Alkalilimnicola ehrlichii MLHE-1: one gene and its partner. The protein of the gene in region 2 interacts with the protein of the main gene of each other region in a pairwise test. Links are inferred from orthologs where the notes say so. Each region holds a gene or a part of one and is shown on either strand. Other genes may lie near its edges.

Region 1 (15,612 bases), 2.6 Mb from region 2 along the record:
GCGCGGTGCAGGCCTCCACCCTGATGGCGGAGGCGGGGGTGCGCTACCAGGTGCTGGACCCGGACCAAACGGTGGCACTGGACCCGGCCTACGGCGATGCCCGGGCACAGTTGGCGGGCGCCATCTACTACCCGGAGGATGAGAGCGGCGACGCCTGCCTGTTCACCCGGCGGCTGGCGGCGCTGGCGGCCGAGCGCCACGGGGTCAGCCTGCTCAACGACACCGCGGTGGAGGACTGGCGGCTGGAGGCCGGCCGCATCGTCGCCGCCCGCACCAACCGGGGCGAGATCGAGGCGGATGCCTGGGTCCTGGCGGCGGGCAGCTACACCCCGTTGCTGACCCGACCGCTGGGCCTGCGGGTGCCAATCTATCCGGTCAAGGGCTATTCGGTCACCCTGCATACCCCGGACTGGGAGGGTGCACCGCGCATCCCCATGATCGACGACGAACGCAAGGTGGTCATGGCCCGGCTCGGCGACCGGATACGCATGGCCGGCACCGCCGAGTTCGCCGGTTACGATTTGTCACTGCGCCCGGCGCGCTGTGACAATGTCCTCAACAACGTACTGGCGACGTTCCCCGGTTTGCGGGATCATATCGCCCCCGAGACACGGGAGGACTGGTGCGGGCTGCGCCCCATGAGCATGGACGGGCCGCCGATCATCGGCGCGACGCCGGTGCCCAACCTGTACCTCAACAGCGGCACCGGCCACCTGGGTTGGACGTTCGCCTGCGGGGTGTCGCACCTGCTGGCGCAGCAGCTATCAGGTGAGCCCCCTGCGCTGGACATGGCCCCGCTGGCCCTCAGCCGCTTTAACTGATTGACCATCAACCGAATCGACCGGCCCGCCGTCGCTGAACGACCGGCGGCGGGCCCCGACCTGACACTAAGGAGACGACATGCAGATTCAGATCAACCCCGGCGACGGTGTTCACCACTCGGACGCCCTGGAGCAGCACATCAAGGAGAGCCTGGGCACGCTGGAGAAGCGCTTCGGGGATCGCCTGACCCGCCTGGAGATCCACATGAGCGACACGAACGGGCCCAAGGGCGGCGTCAACAAGGAGGTGCGCATCGAGGCCCGCCCCAATGGGCTCGATCCGGTGATGGCCAGCGCCACCGAGGAGGACGTCTACGACGCCGCCCGTTCGGCCATCAGCAAGCTGGAGAAGGTGCTCGCCACCCGCTTCGGCAAGCTGGACGATCGCCGCTGAACGCGACCCCTCCCCCGGGGGCCTGCCCCGGGCCCGCGCGGCCCGGGTGCGCAGCCCGGGCGCCGGCTCATTCGCCGGCGACGGTCATCGCATCCACCAGCAGCGAGCCGGTGTGGATGTTGCCGCGCCGGTCCACGTCGCAACCCACCGCGGTGAGTCCGGCGTACATCTCCCGCAGATTGCCGGCCACGGTGATCTCCTGCACCGGGTGGGCGATCTCGCCATCCTCGACCCAGAAGCCGGTAGCCCCCCGCGAGTAGTCGCCGGTGACCGGGTTAACCCCCTGCCCCATCATCTCCGTGACCAGTAGCCCGGTCCCCATGCGCTTGAGCAGGGCGGCCTGGTCGTCGGGGCCTGGTTCCACCACCAGGTTGTGCACGCCGCCGGCGTTGCCGGTGGTCTGCATGCCCAGGCGGCGGGCGGAGTAGCTGTCCAGCACGTAGCCCTGCAGCACGCCGTCGCGCACCAATGTCCGCTCGCGGGTGGCCACGCCCTCATGGTCGAAGGGCACGCTGCCCAGGCCACGCGGGCGGTGGGGCTCTTCCCGCATCTGCACGAAGTCCGGGAAGACCGGCTGGCCCAACTGGTCGAGCAGGAAGGAGGCCTTGCGGTAGAGGGCGCCGCCGCGAATGGCGCCGATAAAGTGGCCGATGAGTCCCCGGGCCATGGGCGGGGCGAACAGGACCGGCACCCGCCGGGTGCCCAGTTGGCGGGCGCCCATTCGCGCCAGGGTGCGCCGGGCCGCCTCGCGACCGACGTCCTCGGCCCGTTCCAGGGCCTCGGGGACGCGGTCGACGGTGTACCAGTAGTCCCGCTGCATGTGGTCGCCCTCGCCGGCGACCATGACGCAGTTCATGCTGTGGCGGGTGCCGGCGTAGTGGCCGAGGAAGCCGTGGCTGTTGCCGTAGACCCGGAGGGTGTGGTGGGTGGCCACGCCCGCGCCCTCGGAGTTGGTGATGCCTTTTTCCGCCAGCCCGGCGGCTTCGCAGCGGCGGGCGAGGTCGATGGCCTCTTCCGGGTTCAGGGCCCAGGGGTGTTCCAGGTCCAGCTCGGGGACCTGGCGGGGCATGAGTTCGGGGTCGGCGAGGCCGTGGGCGGGGTCCTCGGAGGTGTAGCGGGCGATGTCGCAGGCGGCCTGGACGGTCTCGCGGATGGATTCGGGGCGGAAGTCGGCGGTGTTGGCGCTGCCCTTGCGCTGGCCGAAGTAGACGGTGACGCTGAGGCCGCGGTCCCGGTGGTGTTCCAAGGTGTCGACTTCGCCCTTGCGGACGTTGACGGAGAGGCCGAGATCGAAGGCGAGGCCGGCCTCGGCGCCGGTGGCGCCCAGGGTGCGGGCGGTGTCCAGGGCCTGTTGGATGAGGGCCTCCATGTCGGCGCTGGCGGGGAGGCCTGAGGTACGACTGCTGTGCGTGACGGTATTGGTCATTCCGCTGTCCTTTGGCTTCGCTGATTGCGGGGGCTGCGGTCGGGGTGGTGCGATGATCGGGCCGGGCTCCACTTGCGCACCCCTTCGGGGTCCCCTGCGCTACTCGTAAAAAGGCGGCGGCGCGAACTCGCTTCGCTCGGACAGGCGCGCCTTTTCTCCGCCTTTTTACTGCGTTGCTCGGTGCGCAAAGTCGCCCGGCCCGATCATCGCACCACCTCGACCGCAACCCCCGCCGGCATTTTCCAGGTTCGCTGCCCTCGCCGGTCGTGGGCGTGGGTCAGCCGCGGGTGCCGCCCACGGTGAGGGCGTCGACCTTGAGGGTCGGCTGGCCCACGCCGACCGGGACGCTCTGGCCCTCCTTGCCGCAGACGCCGATGCCGCCGTCGAGTTTCAGGTCGTTGCCGACCATGCTGACGCGGGTGAGGACGTCGGGGCCGTTGCCGATTAGGGTGGCGCCCTTGACCGGGGTGGTGATCCGGCCCTTCTCGATGAGGTAGGCCTCGCTAGCGGAGAAGACGAACTTGCCGGAGGTGATGTCCACCTGGCCGCCGCCGAAGTTGACGGCGTAGAGGCCGTGGTCCACCGAGCGGATAATCTCCTCCGGGTCGTGGGGGCCGGGGAGCATGTAGGTGTTGGTCATCCGCGGCATGGGCAGGTGGGCGAAGGATTCTCGCCGGCAGTTGCCGGTGGAGGCTGTGCCCATCAGGCGGGCGTTGAGCTTGTCCTGCATGAAGCCCTTGAGTACGCCCTTTTCGATCAGGGTAGTGCAGCGGGTGGGGGTGCCCTCGTCGTCGACGTTGAGCGAACCGCGGCGGTTGGCCAGGGTGCCGTCGTCGACCACGGTGCACAGCGGTGAGGCGACACGTTCGCCCATGCGTCCGGCGAAGGCGGAGGTGCCCTTGCGGTTGAAGTCGCCCTCCAGGCCGTGGCCCACGGCCTCGTGGAGCAGCACGCCGGGCCAGCCGGGGCCGAGCACGACAGGCATGGAGCCGGCCGGGGCCTCCTCGGCCTCCAGGTTGACCAGGGCCTGGCGGACGGCCTCGCGGGCATAGCCCAGGGCGCGGTCCTGGTCGAGGAAGAAGCTGTAGCTCACCCGGCCGCCGCCCCCGCACATGCCGTTCTCGCGCCGGTCGCCCTCGCGGACCAGGACGCTGACGTTGAAACGCACCAGCGGGCGAACGTCGGCGGCCAGGGTGCCGTCGGCGCAGGCGACGAGCATGGTCTCGTGGACGCCACCGAGGGTGGCGATGACCTGCTCGACCCGCGGGTCCTGGGCCCGGGCCTCGGCGTCCACGGCCTTGAGCAGGGCCACCTTGTCGTCGGCGCTCAGCCCGTCCAGGGGGTTGTCGGTGGGATAGAGGGCGTGGCCCTCGCCACGGTGCCAGGCCTGCAGCCGGCCGCTCTGGCCGCTGCGGGCGATGGCACGGGCGCTGCCCGAGGCCTCCATCAGCGCCGGCAGGACGATCTCGTCCGAGTAGGCGAACCCGCTCTGCTCGCCACTGATCGCCCGCACGCCCACGCCCTGGTCGATGCCGCGGGTGCCTTCACGGACCCGGCCGTCCTCCATCACCCAGCCCTCGCTGCGGGCGCTCTGGAAATAGATGTCGGCGGCATCGACGCCCGGGCCCATCAGCCGGGCAAAGGCCTGCTCCAGGTGCTGCTCCTCCAACCCGGCCGGCGCCAGTATCCGTTGCCGGGCGATGTCCAGTCGGTCGACTACTGCGCTCATGGCTCAGCTCCGGGGGGCAAGGCCCCGCTGTCGGTGTCGCGATTCAGAATTTACGGTGTGTCAGCGCCGGAAAGCGGCGGCGGATCTCGGCCTGGCGGTGCAGGTCGAGATCGGCGACCACCACACCGGCCCCCTTGGCGCGGCTGGCCAGCACGCTGCCCCAGGGGTCGACGATGAGGCTGTCGCCGTAGGTTTCCCGCCCGCTGGCATGGCGCCCGCCCTGATCGGGGGCCACCGTAAAGCAGAGGTTCTCGATGGCCCGGGCGGTGACCAGCGTGCGCCAGTGGGCGGCACCGGTGACGGCGGTGAACGCGGAGGGGAGGACCAGGATCTCCATCCCCTGCCGCGCCATCTCCCGGAACTGTTCCGGGAATCGGACATCGTAACAGACCGCCAGGCCGATGCGGCCCAGCTCGGTCTCCACCACCACCGCGCGAGAGCCGGGCTCCAGGGTGTCGGACTCGCGGTAGGCCTCGGTCGGGCTGACGCCGACGTCGAAAAGGTGCACCTTGTCGTATCGGCCCAGGCGACGGCCATCGGGACCGTAGAGCAGGCAGGCGGCCCGCACCTTGCCGGGGTTCTCGCTGCGCAGGGGGAGGGTACCGGCCACCAGGTGGATGCGGTGGCGGCTGGCGAGCTTGGCCAGCAGGTCCTGGATGGGCCCCTCACCGTCGCTCTCGGCCACGTCCAGTTTATCGGCCTCCCGGCGCCCCATGAGGGCAAAGTTCTCCGGCAGGCCCACCAGCTCCGCGCCCTGCTCGGCCGCCTGGCCGATCAGCCGCTCGACCTCGGCGAGATTGCCGGCCAGATTCGGGCCCGAGGCCATCTGCACCGCAGCCGCGCGCACCCGCTTGTCGTCCCTAATCGCCATCTTCCCGCTCTCCAATCTGCCGGTTCAATCTGCCCAGGCCGGCGGTACACCGGCGTCGGGCCGGTCCGCGCCCCTGCGCTCCACTTTGGGGTCATCCCATGGCCCCGTCACCCGATAACTGTACCGGGTTGCACGCTCCACCTCATCTCCCGCCACCCGATCGGCCAGCCACCCGGCAGCCGCACCCACCGGGCCGCCGACGATGAAGCCCACCAGCGGCATGGTGGCCCCCAGGCGGGGCGTCACCTGGACGGTCTGGTCGTAGTCGCGGTCGCGCAGGCCAATGCGGCCCTCGATGGCCAGCTTGGCGGCCGGGCCGTCGATGTCGAACCGCTGGATGTGCGCCTGACCGTCGACCAGTTCCAGGTCGGCGCGCAGGCTGTCGAAGGCAAAGCCGCGGCCGAAGATATCGGAGAAATCCAGCGCCAGGCGACGCGGCAGGGTGGTGACACTGAGCAGCCCGAACAGGCGCCCGGCGCCCGGGCTGAGGTCGGGGATCTGCCCGTCGTCGATGCGCAGCGAGACCGCCCCCTCCATCTCGGCCAGGGTAAAGCGGTGGGGCAGGTTGTCCCAGGCCACGTCGTTGTCGATCTCGGTGCGGCCGCGGCTGACGGAGGGCAGGTAGCCCAGGGTGGCCAGGATGTCCCCGGCACGCTCGCCCTGCAGGCGGCTTTTCAGCTCGGTGCGGTGGCCCCCGTCGCGATAATGCCAGGCCATGTCGCCCTGCAGGGCGAAACTGGGCGTGTCCAGCCGGATCGACTCAAACCGGGCGCTGTCCCCCTCCGGCGTCACCCGCAGGTCCAGGCGCCCGAGATCGCGGCGATCGATGACCAGTTGCCCGATGGACAGGTCCATGTGGGGCAGCCGGCCGGGGCGCAAGGGCTCCGGTCCGTCCGCAGGCTCTGCGGCCCGCTCCTCCCGGTCCCCGGTGAGCAGGTCCAGGTCCAAGTCCACGCGTTCGAGATCCGCACGCATCGGCGTCGCGGCGTCCGGGGCCAACGGCCAAAACACCCCACCGCGTATCGGCCCATCCAACTGCAGCCGCCAGTCGGGGTGCGCGTCGGCGGCCAGGACCAGTCGCTGCCCGCTCAGCGCCAGCGCCCCCAGGTCGAGACGCTCAAAGTGCAGATCCAGCCCCAGCGGCGGCAGGTCCTCGGGCCATTCGGGCCGCTCCTGCCCGGTCGCTGCGGTGTGCTGCTCGAGCCAGTCCAGCCAGGGGTCCACGGCCACTGGAGGCACCCGGCCGCGGACCAGCCAGCTCCGCTCGGCGGGCAGCGAGGCCGGCTCGGTACCGAGCCGGACGGCCATTCGCGGCACCGCGCCACGCTCCGGGTCCAGTGCCAGCACACCGTTGAGGGTGTCGTGGTAACGCCAGCGCACCGGGCCCAGCCCGTCCTCATCGATCCGCGCCTCCAGGGTCAGGTCGCGGGGCTCGCCGGCGGGTTTGCCCAGCGGCTCGGGCAGATCCACGGCCAGCTCCTCCAGGGCGCTGCTCAGGCGCAGGCGCACGTCGTCCGGCCCCTGGTCGGGCCGGAAGTTGGGCAACTGCAGTTCGGCCTGCCAGGCGGGTTCACCGTGGAGCCAGCCCTCGGGCAGGCCGACCTGCGGAAAGAGCGCGCCCGGTGCCCCCCGGGTACGCCCGCGCAGCCGGATCCGCTGCTCGTCGGTCTCGGCCTCCACCCGCAGCGGGTGGCCGAGATAGCGCGCCTGCAAGTCGCTGATGCGCAATCCGCGCTCATCGAAATGCACCTCACCGACCACGTTGTTGAAGGCCAGATCCCAGCGCGGCAGGCGGTAGTTGGCCCCCTCGCCCAGTTGCAACCGCCCGTCCAGACGCACCCGGTTCGGATCGAAGTTGCGCAGCGGTATGGCCAGTGCCAGGGTCAGGTCGTGGTCGCCGTCCAGTGCCATGGGCACCACGTCGTTGAGCAGGCGGGCGGTCAAGGGCATCTGGCGCAGATAGTCCAGGTAGGCCTCACCGCTGCCGTGGACCTCGCCCTGGACCGCGAGCACCGGCTCGAAGAGGTCGGCGAGGGTCACCTCCACCCGCTGCACGCTCGTGCCCGCGAGCCGGCCCCCATGGCCGCGGATGTGCATGGACCGCCCCCGGAAATCCAGCTCGGCCTCGGCCCCGGTCAGGCGTGGCCAGTCCGGCTGATAGGCCAGTTCCCCGTCGATGACCCGGCCGCCGGCCTGGAACGCCACCTCGCCCTGGCGAAAGCGCTCGCCCGAGAGCGGCCCATCCCAATGGACCCGGGCCTCGGTGACCTCACCGCCAATCACCGCCGCCGCCACCCACTCCCGGGCGGCCGGCGGCAGGTGGCGGAGCGGCAGGTAGCGGGCGGTGCGGCTGGCGTCACCGTCCCAGGCCTCGGCCCGCAGGCGCATCCACGGCGGCTCGCCGGGTCGGCCGGCGAGACTAAGGGCGCCCTCGGCACGGGCATCCGGGTTTTCCAGCGCGATATCGTCCACGTCCAGCCGGTAGTGGCCCTCGCCCTCCAGCCACCAGCGCAGGTCGGCACGGGCCTCGGTCACCGGGATGGTCTCGGGGAACAGGTGGGGGAAGTCCAGCGCCGCGCCATGGGCGCTGACGGCCCCCTGACCGCCCTCCTCGGTGGTGCGGAAATGGCCATCCAGCGGTCCGATGCCCGGTACCGGGCCGACCGGCGCCATCCCCACGCCGTGGAAACGGGCGGCCGAGTCCAGGCGCTGGAGGTCGCCCTCCGGGCCCAGTCGCAGACGCAGGTGGGCATCCCGCAGCTCGCCATAGGGGGCCGCGCTGTGCAGCCGTTGCATCCAGTCCCGGTCCATGCCCGGGCTCAGTTCGGCGAGTCGGACCAGATCGTCCAGGTGCGCCCGGTCGAACACCGCCCCCAGTGCCAGCACGCCCTCTGCCGTCCGCCGATGGCTGAAGGCCGCATCCTGGGCCGCCCAGTCCTGGTCCGGGCGCGCCATGACCAGGTCGTTGACATCGACACGCCAGCCGGCGGGTGTCCCCGACCAACGGGCCTGTCCGGCCAGCCGGTGAGCGAGCAGCTGAACCTCGGCATCGGCCTCGCGCCGCCATTCCAGATCCAGCAACTGGAAATCGCCGGTAACCGAGCCCGCGCCACCGGTCCACTCCCCCCACAGGGTCAGGTCGGCGTCGCCATAGAGCCGGTAGGCGGTCTCCGGGCTCGGCAGCAGCCCCGGAAGGGCGTCCAGGACCAGGCGCCGGCCCTCCAGGTGAAACCGACCACCGGGCAGCGTCCCGCGGCCGCTCAGGTCCAGCTCCAGCCGACCCTGAAGCCCCCCGCCCAGGGCCTCCGGCGGCTCCAGCGTCACCGCCGCGCGCAGCCTGCGGGCATCGCGCTCCAGCCGCGCCACCCCGGGCAGGCGCCAGAGCCGGCCATCGGCGCCGTGCCAAAGCACCTCGGCGTCCTCCAGGCGCATGCCCGCGGGCAGTAAAGACCAGTCGAAGTCGGCAAGCCGCTCCAGATCGAAGGGCTCTTCGGCCAGGGTCAGCCCCTCCAGCCCCCGGACCACCGGCCGGCCGCGCTCGTCCAGCCCGGCCTCCAGGCGCAACCCCACCAGCGCCAGGTCCCGCACCACCGGCTGCCAGTGCACCAGGCTCGCGACCGGGGCCAGCTCCACGCGCAGGGCCTGAAACCCCAGGGCCTGATCGTCGGGGCCCACCTCGACGCCGTCGGCGTACAGCACCGGCCGCCAGCCCTGCCAGTCGAGCCGGAGCGCTTCCACCGCCACCGGCTGATCCAGTTCCTCGGCCAGTCGCAGTTCCAGGGTGGCCCGGTAGTCGGGCACCAGGGCCGGCAACGCCAGACGCAGGGTCCACAACACCAGGGCCAGCAACAGCAGGCCCAGGGCGAGGGCGCGCAGGGCATAGCCGGGAAGCTTGTCAGTGAACGCTGGATGCAAGGGCGACTCTCCGGCCCCGTTCAGGCCTGTACGACCCACCCAGCCCCTGACGGGCGCGCGGGCCGCACCTTACATGAGCACCACATCGAACTGTTCCTGGGTGTACAGGCTCTCGGCCTGCAGTTCGATGGGGCGACCGATGAACTCTTCCAGTTGTGCGAGGCTGGTACTCTCGTCCTCGAGCAGCAGGTCCACCACCTCGGTGGCCGCCAGCACCACCAGGCGGCGGGACTCGAACTGACGGGCCTCGCGGAGGATCTCGCGGAAGATCTCGTAGCTGACCGTCTCGGCGCTTTTCACCGAACCGCGGCCACCGCAGGTTGGACAAGATTCGCAGAGCTGATGTTCCAGGCTCTCCCGGGTGCGCTTGCGGGTCATCTCCACCAACCCGAGGGCCGAGACGCCGCTGATCTGGGTCTTGGCGTGGTCCTTCTGCAGGGCCTTCTCGAGCGCCCGCAGCACCTGGCGCTTGTGCTCCTCCTCCACCATGTCGATGAAATCGACGATGATGATGCCGCCCAGATTGCGCAGGCGAAGCTGGCGGGCAATGGCCTGGGCAGCCTCCAGGTTGGTCTTGAAGATGGTCTCTTCCAGGGTGCGGTGGCCAACGTAGGCGCCGGTGTTGACGTCCACGGTGGTCATGGCCTCGGTCTGGTCGATCACCAGATGCCCGCCGGATTTGAGCGGCACCCGGCGATTGAGCGCGCGCAGGATCTCGTCCTCAATGTTGTAGAGGTCGAACAGCGGCCGCTCGCCGGGGTAATACTCCACCCGCGGCGCCATCTCGGGCAGGAAGCGGCGGCAGAAGGAGACCACGTTGAGGTAGTTCTCCCGCGAGTCCACCCGCACCCGCTCCACCTCGCTGCCGGCCAGATCGCGCATGGCGCGCACGGTGAGCGGGAGGTCCTCATGCACCCGCTGACCGGCAGAGGCATGCGCGGCCCGCTCACTGATGGACTGCCAGAGCCGCAGCAGGAAGTCGAAATCGGCCCGCAGGGCCTCCTCGGCCACCTGTTCGGCGGCGGTGCGCACGATGATGCCCATATCGCCGCGGTCGGCCAGCAGCGACTCGCCGATGGCGCGCAGGCGCTCGCGCTCCGCCGGATCCTCCACCCGGGCGGAGACGCCCAGGGCACGACTGCCCGGGGCCAGGACCAGGTATCGGGAGGGGATGGTGATATGGGTGGTCAGCCGCGCCCCCTTGCTGCCAATCGGGTCCTTCAGCACCTGGACCACGACCTCCTGGCCCTCGGTGAGCAGCTCGTCGATGGGCAGGGGGGGCGGCCGGCCATTCGGTTCGTCCCCCACCGGGGCGGGCTCGGCGCGGGCGATGTCGGAGGCGTGCAGGAAGGCGGTGCGCTCGAGTCCAGCCTCGATGAAGGCCGCCTGCATCCCCGGCAGCACACGCACCACCCGGCCTTTGTAGAGATTGCCCACCAGCCCCCGCCGGCGGGCCCGCTCCAGGTGCAACTCCTGGAGCACCCCGTTTTCAACCAGGGCGACCCGCGTCTCGCGCGGGGTGACGTTGATCAGGATTTCCTGGGCCACGCCTACCAGTGCCGTTGGTAGTCGATTTCAAACTCGTCCAGTAACTGGGCGGCTTCGAACAGGGGCAGTCCCATCACGCCGGAGTAACTGCCCTCCAGGTGCTCGACGAACACGGCGGCGCGGCCCTGAATCGCGTAGCCGCCCGCCTTGTCTTGGGGCTCGCCGGTGGCCCAGTAGCGCTCGATCTCGGCGCGCTCGAGCTCACGGAAGGTCACATGGCTGACCGACAGCCGGGTGGCCTCCCGGTCGTCCACCAGGGCCACGCCGGTAAGCACCCGATGGGTGGTTCCGGACAGGGACTGGAGCATCTCCAGGCCGTGCTCGCGGCCGCGCGGCTTGCCCAGGAGCTCATTGTCCAGCACCACGACGGTGTCGGCGCCCATCACCGGCAGCAACTCACGCTCGGGGTCCTCCTGCAGACTGCGGTAGCCGGCGCGCGCCTTCTCCAGCGCGATACGCAGCACAAACACTTCGGGGCTCTCGTCCTCGCCGAGCACCTCATCCACCCCCGGGTCCATCCAGGCGTAGTGAACGCCGATGCGATCGAGCAGTTCTCGTCGTCGTGGCGAATTCGATGCAAGATAGATGTGCGGTCGATATTCCGGTTGCATGACCATCCTCGGGTGTCAGCTCTTGTTATCTGGCCGGGATCAGTGGCCACGGCCGAAGAAGCGCCGCAGATTGCGCGCCAGCCAGCCCTCCTTCTTTGCGCCGTCGCCCGCCTCGTCGCGCTCCAGGGCCTGCATGTTGGCCTTGACGTCGTCCACGTAGGCTGCATCGTCATGCCTGATGTGGTTGAACAGCCAGCGCTGCAGCAGATTGAGCAGCTCTTCGGCCACGTCCTCGCCGGCGTCGAAGCGGCGGCAGTACTCCCCCACCTGTTTGATGAACAACTGATGGACCCGCCGGTGCCCCCGCAGCAGCGGGTAGCCCGCGTCCTCCATCATCTGCTCCTCGAAGGCGAAGTGGGACTGGGTGTAGTCCACCAGCCCCTCGAGCACCTCGCCGATCAGCGCGCGATCGCCCTGGCTGCGGGCGTCCTCGAGCTGATTGATGTACTCGACAATACGCCGGTGCTGCTTGTCGATGGCGTCGATACCAGTGTCCAGATCGCTGGACCAGGAAAGGTAACTCACGGCGCAAGCTCCTTCTGCGGGACGAGGATACCGCCCGGCGCATCGCGGCCACGCGGAATGGCGGCTGGTGGCCCGGGCGGTCGACCCGGCCGTTTGGATCGCCAGGGCAGGTTAGCAAGAAGTGGCGCCCCGCTCCACCGGGCCCGGTGTCGCAGCGCTGCTCAGGCCCGGTGGTAGGGATGCCCCTGGAGCAGGCTCCAGGCCCGGTAGAGCTGCTCGGCCAGCAGCACCCGGACCAGCATGTGGGGGAAGGTCAGCGGCGAGAGCGACCAGCGGCGCTCGGCGCGGGCCAGGCAGTCCGGGTGCAGGCCGTCGGGCCCGCCCACCAGCAGGGCCAGGTCGCGGCCGTCGTGCAGCCAGCCGTCCAGTTCACGGGCCAGCGCCGGGGTGTCCCAGGCCTTGCCGCGGACGTCCAGGGCCACCACCTGTTCGTCACCCAGGGCCTTGAGCATCCGCCGCCCCTCCTCGTCCAGGGCCCGGCGGGGGTCGGCCCCCTTGCCCCGCCGCCCCAGGGGGATCTCCACCAGCTCCAGGCTGATCCCGCCGCCCAACCGCTGGGCGTATTCCCGGTAGCCCTCGGCGGCCCAGCCGGGCATGCGCCCGCCGACGCTGATCAAGCGGATACGCACCGCTCAGTCGCGGCCGCCCTGGGCCGCCTCGCCGTGCTCCTCCACGCTCCAGAGCCGCTCCAGGCGGTAGAAGTCCCGCGCCTCCGGCGTCATCACGTGCAGCACCGCGTCGCCCAGGTCCAGCAGTATCCACTCTGAACCCGGCTGACCCTCGACGCCCAACGGGCGGATGCCGTGCTCACGCAGATCGTCGGCGACGCTGTCGGCCACCGAGGCCACGTGGCGGGTGGAACGGCCGGTGGCCACCACAATCAGGTCGGTCATGGGGGTCCGTCCCCGCACATCCAGGCACACCACGTCCTCGGCCTTGATGTCCTCCAGGGCCTCGCGCAGCAGGGTCTCCAGCTGTTCCAGGGTGATCTCGGCTTTACTCATGCAATGCAGTCCTCACACCTGCGGATAACCGTACAGGCCTTGCTGATGGATATGGCGGCGCACCGCCTCGGGGAGCAGAAACCGCACCGACCGGCCCTGGGCCAACAGCCGGCGGATGCGGGTGGCGGAGATCGCCAGCGGGGTGACCGGCAGCCGGTAGAAACCGCCGGCGGGGGCGTCCCGCAGCGCCCCGGGCCCATCCAGCCAGCGCCCGGCCACCTCGGCGGCCACCTCACCGTCCGGTTGGGAGGCGTGGCCCGGGCGGTCCAGCACCACCACGTGGGCATAGTCGAAAAGCTCCCGCCAGCGGTGCCAGCGCCCCAGCCCGGCCAGGCTGTCCGCCCCCATCAGGAGCACCAACGGCCGCGCCGAACCCTGCTCCTGGCGCAGGTGGCGCAGGGTGTCCACCGTGTAGGAGGGGCCGGAGCGGTGCAGCTCGCGATCGTCCACCCGGAAGCCCGGCACCTCGCGGGCGCCCAACCGCAGCAGATCCAGCCGCTGGCCGGCATCGCGGCCGGGCCGGGCGCGGTGGGGCGGAAGCCGGCAGGGCAGCAGGCGGACGCTGGCCAGGCCCAGCGCCTGCTGGGCCTCCAGCGCCGGGCGCAGGTGGCCGTAGTGCACCGGGTCGAAGGTACCGCCAAACAGGCCCAGCGGGGTGCGGCCGGTCAGTGCTCGGGGCTCGGTCACGATAGCGCTATTCGCGGATGTGGCCGTCGCCGAGCACGATGAACTTCTCGGTGGTCAGCCCCTCAAGACCGACCGGGCCGCGGGCGTGCAGCTTGTCGGTGCTGATCCCGATCTCCGCCCCCAGGCCGTACTCGAAGCCATCGGCGAAACGGGTGGAGGCGTTGACCATCACCGAGCTGGAGTCCACCTCGCGCAGGAACCGCCGGGCCCGGGACCAGTCCTCGGTGAGGATGCTCTCGGTGTGGCCGGAGCTGTGCCGGGCGATATGCTCGATGGCCTCATCGAGGCCGGGCACGATGCGGATGGAGACGATGGCGTCCAGGTACTCGGTGGACCAGTCCTCCTTGGTGGCCGGCACCGCATCCGGGATCAGCCGGCGGGTGGCCTCACAGCCGCGCAGCTCCACCTCCGACTCGCGGTAGCGGCGGGCCAATTCGGGCAGCACCCGCTCGGCGATGGCCTCGGCCACCAGCAGGGTCTCCATGGTGTTGCAGGTCCCCAGCCGCTGGGTCTTGGCGTTGTAGGCCACGCTGATGGCCTTCGCCGGGTCGGCGGAGTCGTCGATGTAGACGTGGCAGATCCCGTCCAGGTGCTTGATCACCGGTACGGTGGCCTCGGCGGTGATCCGCTCAATCAGGCCCTTGCCCCCGCGCGGCACCAGCACGTCCACGTACTCGTCCATGCGGATCAGCTCGCCGACGGCGGCCCGGTCGGTGGTCTCCACCACCTGCACGGCCTCTCCGGGCAGCCCGGCGCGCTTCAGCCCGGCGCGCACGCAGGCGGCGATGGCGGCGTTGGAGTGGCGGGCCTCGGAACCGCCGCGCAGGATCGCGGCATTGCCGCTCTTCAGGCAGAGGGCGGCGGCGTCGGCGGTCACATTGGGGCGCGATTCGTAGATAATGCCGATGACCCCCAGCGGCACCCGCATCCGGCCCACCTGAATGCCGGAGGGGCGGAAGGCCAGATCACGGATGGCCCCCACCGGATCAGGCAACGCGGCGATCTGGCGCAGCCCCTCGGCCATGCCGTGGATGCGCTCATCGTTCAACTCCAGGCGGTCCAGCAGGGCCGGGTCCAGGTTGTTGGCGCGGCCGTTCTCCAGGTCGTCGGCGTTGGCGCGCTTGAGATCACCGGCGTGCTCCTCCAGGGCGTCCGCCATGGCATGGAGCGCGGCGTTCTTGTGGCCGGTGTCGGCACGAGCCATCTCGCGAGCGGCCTCGCGGGCCTGCCGGCCCAGGGTCTGCATGTAAGCACGGATGTCTTCGGTCATGAGGCTGAGGTTCGTCCTGTTGGCTTGGGGTGACGGTACCTACCGGGTAGTTTATATGCTGTGCGGGCCAGACTCATCCCGCCGCGGCCAGGCGGGCGGCGGCGTCCACCAGCCGGGCCAGTTCATCCCAGGGCCGGCCCTCGCCGACCCCCTTGACGGTGCGGTCCACGCCGGCACAGCGGGCCAGCAGGTGCAGCCAGTCCTCGCGCCGGCCCCGCCGGGCGGCGCCCACCACCCGCGGCACCCGCGGTTTGAAGACACCGTGGGCCCGCAGGAAGCGCTCCCACTCCGGTCGCGGCGGGCGCTTGCAGCGCAGGTCGGCCACCGCCCGCAGGTCCCGGGCCAGGGCCCAGAGGACCAGCGGGGCCGCCGTGCCCTCCTCGCGCAAGCCCTGCAGCACGTGGTAAGCGCGGCCGCGCTCGCCCGCCAGCATGGCGTCACCCAGGTCGTTGAGCTCATAGCGGGCGCTGTCCGCCACCGCAGCGGCGGCGGTATCGCCATCCAACGGACCGCTGCCGTGCAGCAGGGCCAGCTTTTCGATCTCCTGGTTGGCGGCCAGCAGATTGCCCTCGGAGCGCGCCACCAGAAGGTCCACGGCGTCGTCACTGGGCTGCAGGCCGTGGGCCTGAAGCCGCCGGCGCAGCCAGCCGGGGAACTCATGCCCGCCCACGGGCCAGCAGTACACCATCGCCCCCAACCCCTCCAGGGCCTTCACCCAGGCGCTCTGCCGCGTCTTTCCGGGCAACCGGCCGCTGATCACCAGCAGCAGGGTGTCGGGCGGCGCCTGCCGGCAGTAGCCCTGGATGGCCTT
Region 2 (15,457 bases):
CGGCTCGGGCGCGGCCGCAGAGGCCGTCAGCTCCTGGCCCTGGGGGTCCTCGCCGCCGGTCTTCTCAGACCGGGGCTTCTCCTCTTCCCGCTCGGGTTTATTTTCCTGCATGACCGATCATCTCGTGTTGTGATGTTCTGATGCCTGATGGACCGCCTGTAACAGGTCCTCATCGGCCGGGGAGCGGGCCACCACTACGGGGCCGGTGTGGCCCGCCTGCTCCGCGTAGCGGGCGATACGCGGGCTGACTGTCACCAGCGCCCGTCGTTGAACTAATACTCTCCCGCTATCCCCCAGCATAAACCATAGATTATCCAAACCCCGCACACTGGTGATTATGACACTGTGCAAACGCCCGGCTTGCAACGCCTCAACCACCGGTTGCGCGTCCACCTGGGGCCGGACCGCCCGGTAGACGGCCAGGAACGCCACCTCGGCACCCTGCCCGCGCAGGTGCTCGGCGAGCCAGGCGCGACCGCTGTCGCCACGAACTATCATGACACGTTGCCCGCGCATGTCACCAAAGGCCGGCTCCCGCGCCAGGTCTTCGCTGGTGAAACCGGCCTGCGGTACGGCGGTGACGGACAGCCCGACCCGGTGCAGGGCCCGCTCAGTGCCCTTGCCCACGGCCGCGATCCGGGCATCCGGGCGCGGCCGGACGCCGTGCCGGGCCATGCAGGCCAGGCCGTGGTGCACGGCGTTGGGGCTGACGAAGATGAGCCAATCGGCCTCTCCAAGGGCCGCCACGGCGGCCGCGGGCAGTGCCGATTCCGGCTGCGGCACGATCTCCAGGGTGGGCAGCGCCCAGACCCGCGCACCGGCCGCTTCCAGGGTCCGGCACAGGCCCGCCGCCTGGTGGGCCGGGCGGGTCACCAGCACACCGTAACCGGCCGGCAGCGCCATGGTCAGTCGGCCAGGTCCGCGAGGATGCGCGCGGCCCCGCGCTCAAGCAGTTCGCCGCCCAGTCGATCGCCCAGCTCGGCGGCCTGCGCGATGGGCCCGCGGACCTCACCACGCACGATCTCCTGGCCGTCCGGACTGCCCACCAGGCCGCGCAGCCAGATCTCCTCTCCCTGGTAACAAGCGTAGCCGGCGATGGGCACTTGGCAGCTGCCCTGAAGGCGGGCGTTCATGGCCCGTTCCGCCTTAAGCAGGGTGTGAGTGGGTCCGTGGTCCAGGGGGGCCACCAGCTCCTGCACCCGCCGGTCTTCGGCCAGGCATTCGATGCCCAGCGCGCCCTGTCCTACCGCGGGCAGGCTCTCCTCCGGGGGCAGGCGGCGGGCGATACGCTCATCGAAGCCAAGCCGGCTGAGCCCCGAAGCGGCAAGGATGATGGCGTCGAACTCGCCGGCATCCAGTTTCGCCAGCCGGGTGTTGACGTTGCCGCGCAGGGTGGAGACCCGCAGATCCGGCCGGCGCGCCTTGGCCTGGCACTGGCGCCGCAGGCTGGCAGTGCCCAGGTGCCCGCCCTCGGGCAGGTCGTCCAGGCGCCGGTAGTGGTTGGAGACAAAGGCATCGGTGGGTTCGTGGCGCTCCAGGATTACCGGCAGCGCAAAACCGTCGGGCATGCGCCAGGGGACATCCTTCATGCTGTGCACCGCGAGGTCGGCACGGCCTTCCTCCATCCCCTGCTCCAGCTCCTTGATGAACAGCCCCTTGCCGCCGATACGTGAGAGGGCCTGGTCCAGAATTCGGTCCCCCCGGGTGACCATGGGCACCAGCTCCACCTCAAGCCCGGGGTGGTGGCGCCTGAGTTCCGCGGCCACGTGTTCGGCCTGCCACATGGCGAGCGGGGAGCGACGGGTGGCGATGCGCAGCTTGTCCTGAGGCATAGCGGGTGTTCCCTGTGAGTCCTGTGCGAATACTCAGCGGCCCGGGGGGCCGCGCCGGCGCTTAGCATGCCACGGAAAGAGCAGTGACCGAAGGGCCCAGGCCCTGGCTCAGCCCTGCGCCAGCCGCCGCAGGGCATCGCGTACCGCCGGCAGGTGCCGGCGACTGACCGGGAGCCGCAGCCCGCCCTGCAGGACCACCTGGTGGCGACCCAGGGCATCCCGCTCCAGGGCCTGGAGCCGATCCAGGGCCACCAGGGCCGAGCGGTGGACCCGCAGGAAGCGATCGGCGAAGCGCTGCTCCAGCGCCTTGAGGGAATCCTCCAGCAGCAGCTCGCCGTCGTCGTGCCCGACCACCACGTATTTGTCCTCCGCGCGCAGGCTGTGGATGCGGTCCAGTGGCACCAGACGCTCCCCACGGGTGGTGCGGCAACGCAGCATCCCGGGATCGGCGTGGGGCCGGCGCAGGCCCTGGAGCTGGGCGCGATTGACCTGCCCGGCACGGGCCAGCGCGGCGCGCAGCCGGTCCGGACGCACCGGCTTGAGCAGGTAGTCGCTGGCCTTCGCCTCGAAGGCCGCCAGGGCGTGCTCCGGGTGGGCGGTGATGAAGATAACCCCCGGGGGCCGTTCCCGCCGGGCGATGCGTCGCGCCACCTCCAGGCCATCCATGCCGGGCATCTGAATATCCAGCAGTATTAGGTCCGGCTGGTGCTCGCGGGTCGCGGCCAGGGCCTGTTCGCCGGTCCCCGCCTCGGCCACCACCCGGTGGCCTTGCTCGGCGTCCACCATCTCCGCCAGCCGGCGACGGGCCCAGGGTTCGTCGTCCACCACCAATACGCGCATGCCCTATCCTGCCTCCTGCCAGGGCCAACGGAGCACTACGTGGAAACGGCCGGCACGCTCTGTCACCTCCAGATCGGCCGCGGCACCGAAGGCGTAGCGCATCCGGCGCCGCACGCTCTCCAGCCCGAGGCCGTGGCCGCCGCGAAGGGAGCCACCGGCCGGGACGGGGTTTTCCAGCTCCAGCACCAGGGTATCGCCCTCCCGTCGCCCCCTCAGCCGCAGCTCACCGCCTGCGGGCAGTTGCTCGATGCCATGCACCACGGCGTTCTCCGCCAGTGGCTGCAAGATCAGCGAGGGCACCCGGGCCTGGCCCGGCAACCCGTCCCAGTCGCAGTCCAACCGCAGCCGCTCCTGCAGCCGGAGCTGTTCCAGACGCAAGTAGCGCTCGGTCAGGGCCCGCTCCTCGTCCAGCGTGGACCAACCGCCGACCTCGCGCAGGCCGGCACGAAACAGATCGGCAAGATCCAGCAGCGCCTGCTCGGCGCGCTCCGGGGCCTGGCGGAGCATCGCGGCGATGGTGTTAAGGGTGTTGAACAGGAAGTGGGGGCGGATGCGCGACTGCAGGGCCTGCATGGAGGCCCGGGCCTCGGCCTGCAGCCCCCGGCGCCACTCCCCCTGCAGATAGAGGTAGCGGAGCACCAGGGCCGCAATAATGCCGCTGATGGCCACCGACCGCAGAACCAATGCCCAGCGCTCCGCGCCCAACACCCCCCCGGTACTGCGCCAGGCCAGCTCGGCGGTCACCGCAGCCACCGCGATGATACCCAGCCAGGCCAGCAGCCCCGCCGCCTCGGGACTGACCCGGGACAGTGGCCGGCGGGACAGGCAGAGCAGCGCCGTGCTCAGCAGCACCACCCATTGGACATAGAGCGAGATCAGCCCCAGGGTCGCCCAGTCCCACTGCGTCGCGGGCCGCGCCAGAAAGAGCACAAAGGCCAATAGCTGGCCGGCCAGCACCACGGCCAACACCGTCTGCAGGTGGCAGAAGTCGGGCAGAATCGCCGATCGCCTGACGGACGAACCCCCTCGTTCGAACACCGCCATCCCCCCTGGACTGTCAACAGGCCCCACCTTAGCGGGTACCGGGCCCGGCCGCCAATTCCGGCCCCCGACCGCGCCCGCCGGTGACGCTGGTATACTGGCCGGTCTCAACTCACGCCGAGACACAGGCAGCGCCATGACCGATAAGAACACCAGCGAGCAACTCTGGACAGGCCGTTTCACCGAGGCCACCGATGCCTTCGTCGAGCAGTTCAGCGCCTCCGAGCACTTCGACCGCAGGCTCTACCGCCAGGACATCGCCGGCTCCATGGCCCATGCCCGTATGCTGGCCGAGGTGGGCGTACTCACCGCCGAGGAACGCGACCGCATCGTCGACGGGCTGACCCGGATCCGCGAGGAGATCGAGCACGGCCAGTTTCAGTGGTCCCCCAAGCTGGAAGACGTGCACATGAATATCGAGAAGCGGCTGACGGACCTGATCGGCGAAGCGGGCAAAAAGCTGCACACCGGGCGTTCGCGCAACGACCAGGTGGCCACCGATATCCGGCTGTGGCTGCGCGAGGCCATCGACGGCATCCTGGACGAGCTGCTGCGACTGCAGGCCGGCCTGGTGGAGCTGGCGGAGCTGGAGGCGGACACCATCATGCCCGGTTTCACCCACATGCAGGTGGCGCAGCCGGTCACCTTCGGCCACCACCTGCTGGCCTGGTACGAGATGCTGGTCCGGGACCAGGGCCGGCTGGAGGACTGTCGCAAGCGGCTCAACCAGATGCCGCTGGGCTGCGCGGCGCTGGCGGGCACCAGCTTCCCCATCGACCGCGAGCAGACCTGCAGCGAGCTGGGCTTCGACCGCCCTACCCGCAACTCCCTGGACTCGGTGAGCGACCGCGACTTCGCCATTGAATTCAACGCCGCCGCGGCGCTGGTGATGACCCACCTCTCGCGCATGGCCGAAGAGGTGATCCTGTGGGCCTCGCCCCACTTCGGCTTCATTGACCTGCCGGACCGGTTCTGCACCGGCTCGTCCATCATGCCGCAGAAGAAGAACCCGGACGTGGCGGAGCTGGTGCGGGGCAAGACCGCGCGGGTGCACGGTAATCTCAATGCCCTGCTGGTGTTGATGAAGGGCCAGCCACTGGCCTACAACCGCGACAACCAGGAGGACAAGGAGCCGCTGTTCGACACCGCGGATACCCTCCGCGACGCGTTGACCGCCTTCGCCGACATGCTGCCGGCCATGGAGGTCCAGCGCGAGGCCTGTTACCGGGCCGCCCGGGCGGGCTTTGCCACCGCCACCGACCTGGCCGACTACCTGGTGCGCAAGGGCGTGCCGTTCCGGGACGCCCACGAGATCGTCGGCCGGGCGGTGCGCTACGCCAGTGACGAGGGGCGCGATCTGAGCGAGCTGGAACTGGATGAACTGCAACAGTTCTCGGGCACCATCAGCGAGGATGTCTTCGAGGTGCTCACCCTGGAGGGCTCAGTGGCCGCCCGCAACCACCTGGGCGGCACCGCCCCGGCACAGGTCCGGGCCCGGGTGGCCGAGGCGCGGGACCGGCTGCGGTTGCTGATGGGCAAGTGAGCGGCCCCAGCACTGCTGGTCTGCTGAGTGGGCGGGTTGGCGGGTTCCGGGCGGGGGTGTTGCCGCTGGGGCGACTTATGCGCACCGAGCAACGCAGCAAAAGAGCGGAAACAAGGCGCGCCTGTCCGAGCGAAGCGAGTTCGCGCCGCCGCTCTTTTGCGAGTAGCGCAGGGGACCCCGAAGGGGTGCGCATTTGGAGCCCCAGCGGCAACACCCCCGCCCGGAACCCGCCAACCCGCCCACTCACCACCGTTGCAAACAACCACCTAGCGGTATCGGCCTTCCCCTCTCCGGCTCGGCTCACTTGTTCTTTTTCAACCGGCGCTGCTCGTTGAGCAACTCCTCCAGCACCACCAGCAGGTCCACCGCGGAGAGCATGCCGTCCAGCCGCTCCTCTTTGTTCAGCACCGGCACCGCACCGAAGCGGTTCTCGTGCATGATCCGGGCGGCCTTGTCCACGTGGTCGTAGGTGTGCACGGCGATCACGTCCGTGGTCATGACATCGCCCAGGGTCATGTGGTCGTCCAGATAGTAGACGTGGGCAATATCCGGCGCCTCGTCCACCCAGTCCGGGCGGCGCAGATTGCGATCGGTGACCAGGCCCAACAGGTTCATCTCGTCGTCCACCACCGGCAGGTGGCGTATCCGGTTCTGCTTCATCCGGAAGAACGCCTCCCGCAGCCCCTCCTGCGGCTGGCCCGTGATCAACTTACGGGTCATGACCTTGGTCACCTTCATATTCATTTGCTCCTTATGACTAGGCTTATGGTGCGGACTCCATGGTGCCGCAAAGGCTGGCACTTTGCATGCACCCCGCCACAACCCTGACGACAGTAGGAGTCGTCCTGCGTTAAGATATAACTTTAGAATTAACTTAACCTCCCCCCACCCGACACCCGCAGGCCAATCTCTAACCGAATGAGCCACCAGCTACCCGTAGAGCGCATCGTCCAGTCGAGCATACTCCACTGTGGCCCCGAGACCCCGCTCTGCCAGGCCGCGGAACGCATGGCCGAGCGTCAGTGCAGCTCCATTCTGGTGATGGAGGCGGACCGCGCGGTGGGCATCTGGACCGAACGGGACGCCCTGGCGGTGGATTTCTCCGACCCCTCCGCCATTCGCAGACCCATCCGCGAGGCCATGAGCAGCCCGGTTGCCTGTATCCCCGGGGAGACGGAGCTTGGGGAGGTGGCGATGCGCTTTCGCGCCGAACGGTGCCGCCACTTCCTGGTGATCGACCGGGGCGGCCAGCCCCTCGGGCTTGTCTCGCAAACGGATGTGGCCCTGAACCAGGGCATGGAACCCTACCTGAGACTGCGCGAGGTGGGCGCCGCGATGCGCACTGCGCCTCTGGTGTTGGCCGCCGACACACGATTGTCGCAGGCGGCGCGGCGCATGCGCGAATCAGAGCGGGATGCGGCCGTGATCCGCTTTGCTGACACCGACGACCTGGGCATTGTCACCGAGCGGGACCTGGTCCGCTGCATCGCCCGCTACCCCGGGGACACGCCCATCGGTCATCTGGCCAGCCGGCCACTGCTCACCGTGGCGGCGAACGATATGCTCATCCGCGCCCGTGACATGCTGATGGACCACCAGGTCCGGCACCTCGCCGTTCTCGACGACCGGGGCCAGGTGGTGGGTCTGCTCGGCTTCCAGGACCTGCTGGCCGGTGCCGAGCAGAGCTATCTGAAGGATCTGCGTCGCGCACTGGAGCAGCGCGACAAAGCATTGGCCCAGTCGCGCAAGCACCTGCAACTGGCCGAGCGGGTCATCGACTCCTCACTGGAGGGGATCGTCATCACCGACGCCCACGCCCGGATCGAGTTCGTGAACCCGGCCTTCACCCACCTGACCGGTTACAGCCTGGAAGAGGTGGCCGGCCGCACACCGGCAGTGCTCTCCTCCGGCCGACACCCGCCTTCGTTCTACCGGGAGATGTGGCAGGCCCTGCAGGAGCAGGGCTACTGGCGCGGCGAGATCTGGAACCGGCGCAAATCCGGGGCCCTCTACCTGGAACTGCTCACCATCACCGCTATCACCAATGACGATGGTGACACCACCCATTACGCCGGGCTGTTCACCGACATCACCCACATCCGGGAGAACGAGCGGCAGATCCGCCAACTGGCCTACTACGACCCCCTCACCCGGCTGCCCAACCGCCGGCTTCTGGACGACCGGCTGTCACTGGCGATCAAGCATGCCCACCGCCACCGACAGCGCCTGGCGGTAATGTTCATCGATCTGGACCACTTCAAACAGGTGAATGACACCCTGGGCCACGCCGTTGGCGACGAGCTGCTGCTGAGGGTCTCGGAGCGGCTGCGCGAGCACCTGCGCGAGGACGACACCCTCGCCCGCCTGGGTGGAGACGAATTCCTTGCCCTGCTGCCGGACCTGCAGGAAGTGGATGAGGCCATCCGCGTCACCCAACGCCTGATTGAGGCAATCAGTCAGCCCTACACCATCGGCGACCACGACTTCCGGGTGGGTTGCAGCATTGGGTTAAGCCTCTATCCGGACGACGGGGAGAGCCCGGATGCGCTGATCCGTAACGCCGACGGGGCCATGTACCGCTCCAAGACAGAGGGTCGCAACACCTACCGGCTCTATGCGCCGGAGATGGACACCCGCGCCAAGAACCAGTTGGCGCTGGAGACGGCGTTACGCGACACCGCCGAGACCGGCGAGGGCCTTTCGATCCATTATCAACCGATTTTCGACTGGCGGACTGGCGCCCTGCATTCCGCCGAGGCGCTGCTGCGCTGGCACCACCCGACCCGGGGCGCGGTCGCACCGGGCGAGTTCATCCCCCTGGCCGAGCGCTCCGGACTGATCATCCCGTTGGGCCAGGCGGTGATGCGCATGGTCTGCACCCAGCTCAAGCGCTGGCAGGCGGCCGGCCTACGGCCGGTGCCCGTGGCCATCAACCTCTCTGCCAAGCAGTTCTGGCAGGACGAACTGCCCGGCTTCATCCGGAAGATGCTGCAGCGTTGCGATTTAAACCCGGGGCTGATGGGTTTTGAGCTGACCGAGAGCACGCTAATGCACGATATCGAGCGTGGGCTCGACACCCTGGCGGCATTACGGGGGATGGGCTGCAGCGTGGCCATCGACGACTTTGGTACCGGCTATTCCTCGCTGACCTACCTGCAGCGGTTGCCGGTGACCACCCTGAAGATCGACCGTAGCTTCGTTAGCGACCTGGGCACGTGCCGGAAGGGAGGCTGTGCCATCGTGGCGGCGGTCACCGGGCTGGCACGCGAACTGGAATTGCAGGTGGTGGCCGAGGGTGTGGAGACCGAGGCCCAGCTCCGCGCCCTGGACCGCTACCAGGTGGCATTGGTTCAAGGGTTCAAGACCGGCCGCCCGGTCCCAGCCGATGCCTTCAGCGAGGCCTACCTGCGAGCGATGACAAGCGGCCGGGACGGGGATTGATCCGCTGCCCAAACGCAAGAAAGCCCCGCACAGGGCGGGGCTTTCTCAGGGCAGACCCGGCGCGCAGCCGGGTCAGTCAGCACGCCTTACAGCGCGGAGACGTTGGCCGCGGCCAGGCCCTTCGGGGTGTTTTGGGTCTCGAACTGGACCTGCTGCCCCTCGGCCAGGCTCTTGAAGCCGGAGCCGTTGATGGCGGAGTGGTGGACGAACACGTCCTTGCCGCCGTCGGTGGGGGTGATGAAGCCGAAGCCCTTAGCGTCGTCGAACCACTTAACAGTACCGGTGATCATGGATAGTCTTTCCTCGTTTGATCGTATCTTGCGGTGTTGCAGGTGTTGCTGAAGGACAAACGGGAGTGACGACCACGGTGGGGTACTGCCGAACGCGCTACAGAACATCAACTGCAGGTCCGACTATACCCGCTGCGCCGGGAAACGCAAACATTTTTTTTGCTCCGGAGTACAATAGGCATTTACCATAAATGACAATGGGTTTTCAGCTATCCCCGGAACCGGATAGCCCCTGTTGCGGCGCCAACCCCGCTGGGGCCCAACAGGTCAGCAGGAGGCAGTGCGCCATGTCGCCCAACCCCCCCGGCGCGGAACCGGCCCAGGTTCTGCCCGGACGAAACGATCAGGCAGCGTTCGGTGGCCGCGCGCTGGTCCTCGCGCTGTGGGCGGAATCCCAGTACGCCCTGCGTGACGGCACCTACAGCTACTGGTCCCGGTTGCCGGCGCCGTTCGAGCGCGATGCCATTTACCGGCTCGCCCACAAACTGTGCCACGAGCCCCTGCCACCCGAGCGCCAGCACCAGCTGATCGAGGCCGGCCGAAAGATCCATGCCCACGAAGGCCGATTCGCCGACGCCCCACCGGTAGGCGACAATATGGAGCTGGAGTTCTACGGTCGCCTGCTGCGCAGCCTGGAGCGGGTAGTCGACGACCACTACCGGGGCGAGAACTCCTTCACGCCTCCGCCGAAGGGCCGCCTGATCGTGGGCGCACGGGTACCACTCGGAATGCCCGCCAGCGAGTCGCGCCGGACGCTGCAGGCCTTCACCGACCGGCTGGTGCAGAGCGCTGAGGTGAGCAAGGTGCCGCTGCGGCTGTTCGACAACGACGGCCTGCCCTGCGACCTGGACGCCCATGCCCTGGGCCGTTACCTGGATCGGGCGGAGGGCAAGCCCAGCCTGACCATCCTGATGGGCTACAACCGCCACCTGGACCCGCTGGACCCCCAACCCTCTCTCTATCGCGACAGGCTGGTGCAGCTAACCGCTCAGGCCGATGTGATCTTCAAACCCCTGCGGCCCCACGTGGTGGTCACCACCGATTTCGTGCCTCAATTGCTGCGCCGTGGCAACGTCCCGTTGTGGAACCGGGACACCCTGCTGAGTGACGACGACGCCGCCGTGCTGGAGCAACTGGGTGTGCAGCTGTTCGAAGAGGAACGCCCGCGGTTGCTCGAATCCCTGGCCCTACACGGCAAAAAGGGGACATCGGAGGAGGGCAAGAAGGAGACCTCCCAGGCGGATCGCCTGCGCAACCTGCGGATCCTCTAAAGCCTCCCCGGGGTCTGAGTGTTCACAACCATCCCCCCTAATCTTCCTCATAATCATCTGATCCTGCACTTGCCTCCTGTTGCGCCTGCGGCTCAACAACGTCGTGATACCAGAGGGCAATCTGAGCCCCCGCCTCGAACGGGCCATGTGGGCGCGTCGTGTATAATCCCGACGGATCAGAGGCACGACGGCATCAAGGCACGGGATACCCTATGAAACACCTGATTACCGGCGCGGCCGGCTTCATCGGCTACCACACCGCCCAGGCGCTGCTGGCTCGCGGCGACGAGGTCGTCGGCCTGGACAACCTCAATGACTATTACGACCCACGGCTCAAACGGGCACGCCTGGCCCGGCTCGAGGGGCAGCCGGGCTTCCGCTTCGTCAAGCTGGATCTGGCCGACCGGGCCGGAATGGCCGAACTGTTCCGCGCGGAACGCTTCCAACGGGTGATCCACCTGGCCGCCCAGGCGGGCGTGCGCCACTCGCTCACCGACCCCTACAGCTATGTAGACAGCAACGTGAGCGGCACGCTGAACGTGCTTGAGGGTTGCCGCTACAACGACGTGGAGCACCTCACCTACGCCTCCACCAGTTCGGTCTACGGGGCCCACGAGGACATGCCCTTCACCGAGCACCGGCATACCGACCACCCGCTGGCCATCTATGCGGCGACGAAGAAGGCCACGGAACACATGGCCCACAGCTACGCCCACCTTTACGGGCTGCCTTGCACCGGGTTGCGCTTCTTCACCGTCTACGGCCCCTGGGGCCGCCCCGACATGGCGCTGTTCCTGTTCACCCGCAAGATCCTCGCCGGTGAGCCCATCGACATCTACAACAACGGCGATCACGGCCGGGATTTCACCTATGTGGATGACATTGTCGACGGCGTCATCCGCGCCTCTGACCGGGTGGCCCGCCGCAATCCGGAGTGGGACCCGAAGCGGCCGGACACGGCCACATCCAATGCCCCCTGGCGGATCTACAACATCGGCGCCAACCGTCCGGTCCGCCTGATGCACTACGTCGAGGTGCTGGAGGAGGCCCTGGGACGCAAGGCGGAGAAAAACTTCCTGCCGCTGCAACCGGGTGATGTGCCAGAGACCCACGCCGATGTCTCGGCGCTGGCCCAGGATACCGGGTATTCACCCAAGGTGTCGGTGGAGGAGGGCATCCGCCGCTTCGTCGACTGGTACCGGGAATACCACCACGTCTAGCGCTCGCCTCCTGTCAGGGCTGCCTCCTTGGTCATCACGCACGAGGGCCGAAGGCTTTCCCCCGTCATCGCGAGGGCCGAAGGCCCGTGGCGATCCAGAGCGGTAGACTGCCACGTCGGCTTCGCCTCCTCGCAGTGACGGTGGGGGTGGGGCCGCGTTCGCAGTGACGGTGGGGGTGGGGCCGCGTTCGCAGTGACGGTGGGCGTGGGGCCGCGCTCGCAGTGACGGTGGGGGCGACCTTCCGCTTCCGGCAAAGTCCAGTTCTTCAAGAGGAGCAAAGCGACGAAGCAATCCATACGCCTGATGCCGCCGACGGGGTATGGATTGCTTCGCTGCGCTCGCAATGACAGAGTTGGTGCGCCCGCACTTCCCGATTTCAACCACGCAGGAGTCACGCGTTGTCGGCAAGCCCTGCAGAGCGCCCGAACACTGAGTTGACCGGCCTGCGCGTCTATCTGCACCCTCGGGTCATTGGCATGGCCTTCCTCGGCTTTTCAGCCGGTCTGCCGCTGCTGCTGGTCGGGGGCACCTTCACCGCCTGGCTGCAGGACCTGGGGGTGCAGTTGGCGGCCATCGGGTTCCTGAGCTGGGTGGGCATGGCCCACAGCATCAAGGTGCTTTGGGCCCCCTTTGTCGATCGCCTGCAACTGCCCCTGCTGACCCGCTGGTTCGGTCGGCGGCGGGCCTGGATGCTGCTTGCGCAGGCGGTGATCGCCGCCTCCCTGGCCGGCATGGCGCTCACCGACCCGGTGGCCCATCTAGGCTGGGTGGCGGTCTTCGCCGTGGGCGCCGCCTTCGGCTCGGCCACCCAGGATGTGGCCATCGACGCCTACCGGGTGGAGGCGGTGGCCCGCCACCGGCAGGGCGCCATGGCCGCCACCTACGTGTTCGGTTACCGGGTCGCGTTGCTCACCGCCGGCGCCGGGGCCCTCCACCTGGCAGCGTGGGGCGACTGGGCGGTGGCCTATGGCGCCATGGCGCTGCTGATGGGCGTGGGGCTCTGCACCACCCTGATCATCCGCGAGCCGGAGGTGGCCATCAGCCAGGATACCCGGCAGATGGAGCAGCGGGTCACCGAATACCTAGAGCGCACCGCGCATACCGGCCTGCGCCGCAACGTCACGGCCTGGTTGATCGGCGCGGTGCTTTGCCCCTTTGCGGACTTTTTCAAACGCTTCGGCCTGGGTACGGCGGTGATCATCCTGCTGTTCATCGCCACGTTTCGCATCAGCGATATCTTCATGGGGGTGATGGCTAACCCCTTCTACCTGGACCTGGGCTTCACCAAGGAGCAGATCGCAAACGTGGCCGCGGCCTTCGGACTGGCCATGACGCTGTTCGGGGCGGCGCTGGGCGGCGTACTGGTCAACCGCTACGGCATTGCGCCAATGCTGATCTTTACCGCGATCATGGCGCCGTTGACCAACCTCACCTTCTCCTGGCTGGCCACCCTGGGCCCGGAGCTGTACGGCCTGGTGGCGGCCATCGTGGCGGACAACGTCACCGGCGGCCTGGCCATCTCCGTGTTCATCGCCTATCTCTCCAGTCTCACCAACACCGCCTACACCGCCACCCAGTACGCCCTGTTCAGTTCGCTGATGACCCTTCCCGGGCAGTTCATGGGCGGGTTCACCGGACTGGTGGCGGAGCAGGTGGGCTGGATCAGCTTCTTCGTGATCTCCGCGGGCATGGGCCTGCCCGCGATCCTCCTGGCCGCACTACTGCTCCGCCTGGCCCATCCCGACCGCATCCGGCAGCCGGGCAAGAACGGCGTAGAGCGGCCGGACCCGGCCTGAACGCACGCCGCAACAGGGCGCATCAATGACCGCGATAGGGAACCTGTACCCCAGGTGCGGGCCGCAAGGCGCTAGAATAATATTTATTGAATATATTGACTGTGAAAGACCAGGAGGCCTGCATGAGAGACTTCGGGATCTCGAAGGGCGCGCCGGAGGTAGTGGCGTTTTTCGATCCGCGCACCTTCAGCGTGCAATACATCGCGGTCGACCCCGGCAGCCGGCTACCTGAGGGCGCAGTTGGGGGCGCCCACCGCCATCGGCGACCACGTCACCGAGGTCCAGGCCTTGTGGCGCGACTATTACAACCTGAAGGATCTGGCCACCGACGGCTCCCAGTGGGACCGGCTGTTCGCAGACGGTGAGACCTTCCCGGTGGGCGAGCTGCAGGCCCGGGTGATGTTCTCGCCCGGCCACACCCTCGCCTCGGTGACCTATGTGATCGGCGACGCGGCCTTCGTACACGACACACTCTTCCAACCGGACTTCGGCACCGCCCGTGCCGATTTCCCCGGCGGCGACTCCGGCCAACTCTGGCAGAGCATCCAGGCCATCCTCGCCCTACCCGATGACACCCGGCTGTTCACCGGACACGACTACATGCCGGGGGGCCGCGAGCCGGCCTGGGAGAGCACCGTGGCGGAGCAGAAGCGCAGCAACATCCACTTGGTCCGGGCACCGGACAAGGCCCGCTTCTCCCGCCTTCGGGATGAGCGCGACGCCACCCTGCCCATGCCCAAACTGATCCTGCACGCCTTGCAGGTAAACATACGCGGCGGGCGACTGCCCGAACCCGAGGACAACGGTCGCCGCTACCTGCGCATCCCGCTGGACGTGCTGCAGGGGGCCCGCTGGGAGTGAACCCTGCCCTCAGGCGGGGCCCGGGTGGCGCAGGGGGGCGGCCTGGTCCAGCCGCGGATGGTGTTCGCGAAAGCGCCGACGCAGCGCCTCCGGGTCCGTGCCGGCGGCGTCCAGCGCCAGGGCCGCCTCCACCACACCGTGCAGGGCCGCGAGCACATCCGAGGTGTGGCCGGTCTCGGAGATGGTGTGCATGTTGCGGATGGGGATGCCCACTGAGGCAGCGGCGCAGTCAACATTGGCCAGCACCCCGGCCATGCCGTCCGTGCCGGTATCCGGACCCACCACGTCACGCTGGCTGGGGATCCCACGGCTCCGAGCCCCCTCCTCGATCACTTGGTTCAACTGCTCACTGACGATGGAGCCCACCGACAGGCTAAAGCCCTTGCCCATCTCCAAGGGCGGCAGCCGCCGGTCACTCACCTGCGGGGCGGCCCGATAATCATGCTCCACGTCCACCGCGATCAGGGCATCCGGCCGGTAGTGGGCCGCCAGCACCCGGCTGCCGAAGCAGCCGATCTCCTCATACCCGGCAATGGCGAACAACACACGGATGCTCGCCGGGGCGCCGGCCTCCACCAGCAGCCGGGCGGCCTCGGCCGTGACGAAGCTGCCCAGGCCGTTGTCCAGGTAGGCGCCGTAAAAGGTATTCGGGCTGAAGCCGCGCCGGATGGGCCGGTTGAGCAGCAGGGTATCGCCGGGCCGGACCCCCAGGTGCTCCACCTGGGCCTTGCGGTCATCGCCGTGCACCTGCAGCTCCAGGTAGAGCTGTTCTTTCTTCACCCCCTTTTCGCCACTGCGCAGCTCCGGCTCGGCGAAGTGGATGGCGCCGAGGGCCTCCACCGTGCCCCCGTCGATCACCCGGTAGTGGCCCGGACGGCCGGGGTTCTCGGTGAACAGGCGCACCTCGTGGCCGATCAGGGTGGCGGGCAGAAAGCCGTCGCTGTTGATCCAGACCTTGCCGTCGTCGCCGATACTCCGGACCTGCAGGCGGATCTTGTCGGCGTGACCGACAATCATGAGCCGGAAGCGCTCGTCGTCACCGGGATGGGTGTCCAGCACGATACCGGCGTGTCCCTGGAACCGCTGCAGTTGCCAGCTCTCTGGGGCAAAGGAGCGGAAATGGGGGCAGAGCACGCCCTCCGTCATGGCCGCCTCCAGTCCCACGGGGCTGGGCGCTGCAAGGATCCGGCGCATGAGCTGAAACTGCGCCTCGGGCATGGGCCGGACCCAGGGTGGCGGAATGGCGTGGTTGGGCATGGCTGAGGCTTCCTCCGGTCGCTCTGACCTTCTACTATAGTTACTATAATGTTGGCCACGCGCTC

What was found.
Region 1: the proteins of MLG_RS13500 (region 2) and MLG_RS02025 interact in binary tests that used the Escherichia coli proteins (3 or more experiments, as listed by UniProt). The link is inferred for Alkalilimnicola ehrlichii MLHE-1 from one-to-one orthologs.

Annotation. Positions count from the first base shown.
Region 1 is NC_008340.1:449,533-465,144, reverse strand. The notes cover bases 12,671-15,612. They hold MLG_RS02025 (glutamate-5-semialdehyde dehydrogenase), read right to left. Parts: upstream 14,802-15,612; coding sequence 13,539-14,801; downstream 12,671-13,538. Other genes in these bases: holA (DNA polymerase III subunit delta), read right to left, coding at 14,875-15,612; nadD (nicotinate-nucleotide adenylyltransferase), read right to left, coding at 12,857-13,531; rsfS (ribosome silencing factor), read right to left, coding at 12,671-12,844. In the rest of the region: MLG_RS02085 (D-amino acid dehydrogenase), read left to right, coding at 1-821; MLG_RS02080 (HPF/RaiA family ribosome-associated protein), read left to right, coding at 901-1,215; metalloprotease PmbA, read right to left, coding at 1,283-2,641; metalloprotease TldD, read right to left, coding at 2,919-4,370; MLG_RS02065 (carbon-nitrogen hydrolase family protein), read right to left, coding at 4,414-5,241; MLG_RS02060 (YhdP family protein), read right to left, coding at 5,266-9,156; rng (ribonuclease G), read right to left, coding at 9,226-10,704; MLG_RS02050 (Maf family protein), read right to left, coding at 10,707-11,315; MLG_RS02045 (bacteriohemerythrin), read right to left, coding at 11,355-11,840; 23S rRNA (pseudouridine(1915)-N(3))-methyltransferase RlmH, read right to left, coding at 12,002-12,469; more of rsfS, read right to left, coding at 12,473-12,670. UniProt on the Escherichia coli protein: Catalyzes the NADPH-dependent reduction of L-glutamate 5-phosphate into L-glutamate 5-semialdehyde and phosphate. The product spontaneously undergoes cyclization to form 1-pyrroline-5-carboxylate.
Region 2 is NC_008340.1:3,021,832-3,037,288, forward strand. What follows is about bases 807-3,593. They hold MLG_RS13500 (LytR/AlgR family response regulator transcription factor), read right to left. Parts: upstream 2,673-3,593; coding sequence 1,941-2,672; downstream 807-1,940. Other genes in these bases: MLG_RS13490 (uroporphyrinogen-III synthase), read right to left, coding at 807-903; hemC (hydroxymethylbilane synthase), read right to left, coding at 906-1,832; MLG_RS13505 (sensor histidine kinase), read right to left, coding at 2,676-3,593. Outside these bases: MLG_RS13485 (uroporphyrinogen-III C-methyltransferase), read right to left, coding at 1-111; more of MLG_RS13490, read right to left, coding at 118-806; more of MLG_RS13505, read right to left, coding at 3,594-3,710; argH (argininosuccinate lyase), read left to right, coding at 3,850-5,256; MLG_RS13515 (CBS domain-containing protein), read right to left, coding at 5,557-5,994; MLG_RS13520 (EAL domain-containing protein), read left to right, coding at 6,175-8,697; MLG_RS13525 (cold-shock protein), read right to left, coding at 8,784-8,987; MLG_RS13530 (hypothetical protein), read left to right, coding at 9,275-10,258; MLG_RS13535 (NAD-dependent epimerase), read left to right, coding at 10,471-11,478; MLG_RS13540 (AmpG family muropeptide MFS transporter), read left to right, coding at 11,877-13,274; MLG_RS13545 (MBL fold metallo-hydrolase), read left to right, coding at 13,515-14,135; MLG_RS13550 (M28 family peptidase), read right to left, coding at 14,145-15,392. UniProt on the Escherichia coli protein: Member of the two-component regulatory system BtsS/BtsR, which is part of a nutrient-sensing regulatory network composed of BtsS/BtsR, the low-affinity pyruvate signaling system YpdA/YpdB and their respective target proteins, BtsT and YhjX.